DNA from 2 places in the Nocardioides pantholopis genome. Region 2 is predicted to be linked to the other one. Evidence: predicted binding sites of a transcription regulator. Region 2 holds the regulator's gene; the other holds the start of a gene.

Region 1 (2,460 bases), 570 kb from region 2:
GGCGGAGTCGCCCGCGCCGTCGACGATCGTGGTGTTGTCCTTGGTGATCACGACGCGACGGGCCTGGCCCAGCACCTCGAGACCGACCTGGTCGAGCTTGAGCCCGACCTCGGGCGCGATGACCTGACCGCCGGTCAGGGTCGCGATGTCCTGCATCATCGCCTTGCGGCGGTCGCCGAAGGCCGGGGCCTTCACGGCCACGGCGTTGAACGTGCCGCGGATCTTGTTGACGACCAGGGTCGAGAGCGCCTCGCCCTCGACGTCCTCGGCGAGGATGAACAGCGGCTTGCCGGACTGGATGACCTTCTCCAGCAGCGGCAGCAGCTCGGCGATCGCCGAGATCTTCCCCTGGTGCAGGAGGATGTAGGGGTCGTCGAGGACGGCCTCCATACGCTCCTGGTCGGTGACGAAGTACGCCGACAGGTAGCCCTTGTCGAACTGCATGCCCTCGGTGAACTCCAGGTCGGTGCCCATGGTGTTGGACTCCTCGACCGTGATCACGCCGTCCTTGCCGACCTTGTCGAACGCCTCGGCGAGCAGGTCGCCGATCACGCTGTCGCGGCTGGAGATCGTGGCGACCGAGGCCATGTCCTCCTTGGAGTCGACCTCGCGGGCCGCGTCGCGCAGGGCGTCGCCGACGGCCTCGGCCGCAGCGTCCATGCCCCGCTTGAGGCCCATCGGGTTGATGCCGGCGGCCACGGCGCGCAGGCCCTCGTGGACCATCGCCTGGGCCAGCACGGTGGCGGTGGTGGTGCCGTCACCGGCGATGTCGTTGGTCTTGGTGGCGACCTCCTTGGCGAGCTGTGCGCCAAGGTTCTCGAACGGGTCGTCGAGCTCGACCTCACGGGCGACGGTGACGCCGTCGTTCGTGATGGTCGGAGCGCCCCACTTCTTGTCGAGGACGACGTAGCGGCCCTTGGGGCCGAGCGTCACCTTGACGGCGTTGGCGAGCGCGTCGACGCCGCGCTCGAGCGCGCGACGAGCGGACTCGTCGAAGTCCAGAATCTTGGGCATTGCACTCCTTCAGAGGCGGAAAGGCGATAGTCCGGCACGCAGGTCGGTCAGCACGAGGTACGGACGACCGGAGCGTGCCGGACTATCTGGTGGAACAGGAGAATCAGGAAACGACGGCGAGGACGTCACGCGCGGAGAGGATGAGGAACTCCTCGCCGCCGTACTTCACCTCGGTGCCGCCGTACTTGCTGTAGATGACCTTGTCGCCGACGGAGAGGTCCATCGGGATGCGCTCGTCACCGTCCTCGTTGAAGCGGCCGGGGCCCACGGCCACGACCTCGCCCTCCTGGGGCTTCTCCTTGGCGGTGTCCGGGATGACCAGGCCGGAGGCCGTGGTCTGCTCGGCCTCGAGGGGCTTCACGACGATCCGGTCTTCGAGGGGCTTGATGTTGACCGACACGATGTCGACCTCCACTTTCTCAGCACTCGGTGTAGCGGTGGGTGTTAGCACGTAGGTGCCTGCTGGGTCCTGGTACGCCGTCGCGGGAGCCGCACCGGGGGCAGACGCTGGCACACTCACAGGGAGAGTGCCAGTCAGAAACTAGCACTCACCCGCGCGGAGTGCCAGCGACCCCCCGGGTCCGGGGCGCGGTGGCACACCCCGGCGCTGGCAGGATGAGCGGCGTGGACCTCGACGCCTTCCGGTGGCTGCTGACCGACGAGGGGCAGCGACTGCTGGCCGCGGCCGAGGAGGTCGCGGACGACGACCCGCTGCGCGCCCAGGCCCGGCTGCGGCGCACCGCGCCGGCCGAGCACGTCGCGGCGGCGCTGACCCAGGCCACCCTGCGGCGCCGCGCGGTGCCGAAGTTCGGGGCGGACGCCGCCCGGATGTACTTCACCCCCGACGGCCTCGAGCAGGCGACGCGCACCAGCGTGGCCAGCCACCGCGCCGCCCGGCTGGCCGCGTTCCGCACCGGCACCCTGGTCGACCTCGGCTGCGGCATCGGCGGCGACCTGGTCGCGGCGGCCCGCGCCGGGATCACCTGCGCCGGGGTCGACCTGGACCCGGTCCGGGTCGCGGTCGCGGAGGCGAACCTCGCGGCGCTCGACCTCCCCGGCGCCGTGATGGTCGCCGACGCCACCACCGTCGACCCGACCCCGTTCGACGTCGCGTTCGCGGACCCGGCCCGGCGCACCGGACGCGGGCGCAGCTTCGACGTCGACGACTGGACGCCGCCGTGGTCGTTCGTGGAGATGCTGCTGGCCCGGGACTCGTGCGTGAAGGTCGCGCCCGGCCTCCCCCACGCGCTGGTCCCGGACGGCGTCGAGGCGGAGTGGGTCAGCGACCACGGCGAGGTGAAGGAGGCCGCCCTGTGGTCGGGCCTCCTGGCCACGACCGACCGCCGGGCGACAGTCATCGGGAACGGCGGGCTCGCCACGCTCACCGACGAGGACGACCCGGGCGCCGCGGCGGTCGGCGTCGGCCCGGTGCGCCGGTTCCTGCTC
Region 2 (2,460 bases):
CACTCGCAGGTGTCGTTGCCGGTCACCTCCAGCCGGCCGGTGATCGTCACCACGGCCGCGCGCTCCTTGCTGGCGCTGGGGCCGAGGCCGCTGCGGACCGTGACGACGGCCTCCCGCCCGACCGCCGCGGCGAGCCCCGAGCCCGGGACGCACAGGAAGGTCGGGGTGCCCTGGGCGTCCTGCAGCCCGAGGCCGTCCTCGGCGCCGACTCCGCTGCGCCCCGGGACCATCAGGGTGACCGAGGCCGGGCAGGCCAGGATGCTGCGGGCTTCGGCGGCCGCCTCGCGGGGGTCGAGCTGCGGGCGGATGGTGGGATCGGCAGTCATGGGCCCTCCTTCGAGCACTTAGGTTAGCCTAACCTGCACCGCCGCGCAGCGAATGTCCCACGTCCCGCACCGGCGTCGGAAGGCCTTGTAGGATTGGCACTCAGATCAGTGGAGTGCCAGCTAGGAGGCGAGATGCAGGAGGACCGCAGGCTCGCCGTGCTCCGGGCGATCGTCGAGGACTACGTCTCGACCGAGGAGCCGGTCGGCTCCCGTGCGCTGGTCGAGCGGCACCGACTCGGCGTCTCGCCGGCCACGGTGCGCAACGACATGGCCGTGCTGGAGGACGAGGGCTACATCACCCAGCCGCACACCAGTGCCGGCCGGGTGCCGACGGACAAGGGCTACCGGCTGTTCGTCGACCGGCTCACCACCGTGAAGCCGATGACAGCGGCCGAGCGTCGCGCGATCTCGTCGTTCCTCGACGGGGCCGTCGACCTCGACGACGTCGTCCAGCGCTCGGTCCGGCTGCTCTCGCAGCTGACCCGCCAGGTCGCCGTGGTGCAGTACCCCACGCTCTCGCGCTCGACGGTGCGTCACGTCGAGCTGGTGGCGCTCGGCGCCCGCCGGCTGCTCGCGGTCCTGATCCTCAGCACCGGCCGGGTCGAGCAGCGGGTCGTCGAGGTCGCGGCCGACCTCGGCGACGACCCGCTCGCCGACCTGCGCACCCGGCTCAACCGCGCCGCGGTCGGCCGGACCATCGCCGAGGCGGCGACCGCGCTGCGCGAGGCGGTCCCGGAGGGTGAGGATCCCGCAGCCCTGGCGACCGGCGTGCTGGTCGAGGCGCTGGTCGAGGCCATGGTCGACCACCGCTCCGATGAGCGGATCGCGGTGGGCGGCGCGGCGAACCTCGCCCGCTACGGCGACTCCTTCGACTCCGCCGTACGCCCGCTGCTGGAGGCCCTCGAGGAGCACGTCGTGCTGCTGAAGCTGCTCGGCGAGGCCACCTCCGGAGGCGCGCTCACCGTGCGCATCGGCGCCGAGGGGCCCTACGAGCAGCTCGCCTCCACCAGCGTCGTCGCGACCGGCTACGGACCCCGCGACGAGGCGCTCGCGACCCTGGGCATCGTCGGCCCGACCCGGATGGACTACCCGGGCACCATGTCCGCCGTGCGCGCCGTGGCCCGCTACGTCTCGCGCATCCTCGACGAGGGCTGAGCGCGCCGCCCTCGCGCACCACCGACTCACCCACCAGCACGAAGGAACCACGTTGAGCCAGGACCTGTACCAACTTCTCGGTGTCGACCGGGACGCGGACGCCGACGCGATCAAGAAGGCTTATCGGCGCCTGGCGCGCACGCTGCACCCCGACGTCAACCCGGACCCGGAGACGCAGGAACGGTTCAAGGAGGTCACCCGCGCCTACGAGGTGCTCTCCGACCCGCAGAAGCGGGCGGCGTACGACCGCGGCGGCGACCCGTTCGGCGGCGCGGCCGGCGGGTTCGGTCAGGGCCCTGGCTTCTCGTTCACCGACATCATGGACGCGTTCTTCGGCGGTCAGGGCGGGGCGGCGCAGGGGCGCGGTCCGCGGCCGCGGCACCGGCGCGGCCAGGACGCGCTGATCCGCCTGGACGTCGAGCTGGCCGAGGCCGCCTTCGGCGTCACCCGCGAGCTGAAGGTCGACACCGCGGTGCTGTGCAGCACCTGCCACGGCGACGGTGCGGCTCCGGGCAGCCACCCGGTGCCGTGCGAGACCTGCCACGGCCAGGGCGAGGTCGCGCACGTGCAGCGCTCGTTCCTCGGCGAGATCCGGACCCTGCGCCCCTGTGCGGCCTGCCGCGGGTTCGGCACGATCATCCCCGACCCCTGTCGCGAGTGCTCGGGCGACGGCCGGGTCCGCTCGCGCCGCACGCTGACCGTGAAGATCCCGGCCGGGGTCGACGACGGCACCCGCGTCCAGCTCGCCGGCGAGGGCGAGGTCGGTCCCGGCGGCGGCCCCGCCGGTGACCTGTACGTCGAGATCCACGTCGCTCCGCACTCGACGTTCACCCGGCACGGCAACGACCTGCACTGCACCGTGCTGGTCCCGATGTCCGCCGCCGCGCTCGGCACCACGATCACGCTCCCGACCCTGGAGGCGGACGTCGAGAAGGGCGCCGACAGCGGGGTCGAGACCGAGCTGGAGATCGAGATCAAG

What was found. Region 2 encodes HrcA, which represses chaperone genes, less so after heat shock. Its sites were predicted from a motif close to TTGGCACTCGNNNNNNNCGAGTGCCAA; they were not measured.
Region 1: a site for HrcA is predicted at 1,556-1,582, ahead of groES (co-chaperone GroES). Genes of this name have one in related genera too.

Annotation. Positions count from the first base shown of each region.
Region 1 is NZ_CP033324.1:3,321,030-3,323,489, forward strand. Features, by position in the region: gene groL (chaperonin GroEL) at 1-1,014, opposite strand, end outside; gene groES (co-chaperone GroES) at 1,118-1,414, opposite strand; gene EBO35_RS15900 (class I SAM-dependent methyltransferase) at 1,639-2,460, shown strand, end outside.
Region 2 is NZ_CP033324.1:2,749,215-2,751,674, reverse strand. Features, by position in the region: gene EBO35_RS13215 (hypothetical protein) at 1-326, opposite strand, end outside; gene hrcA (heat-inducible transcriptional repressor HrcA) at 459-1,481, shown strand; gene dnaJ (molecular chaperone DnaJ) at 1,534-2,460, shown strand, end outside.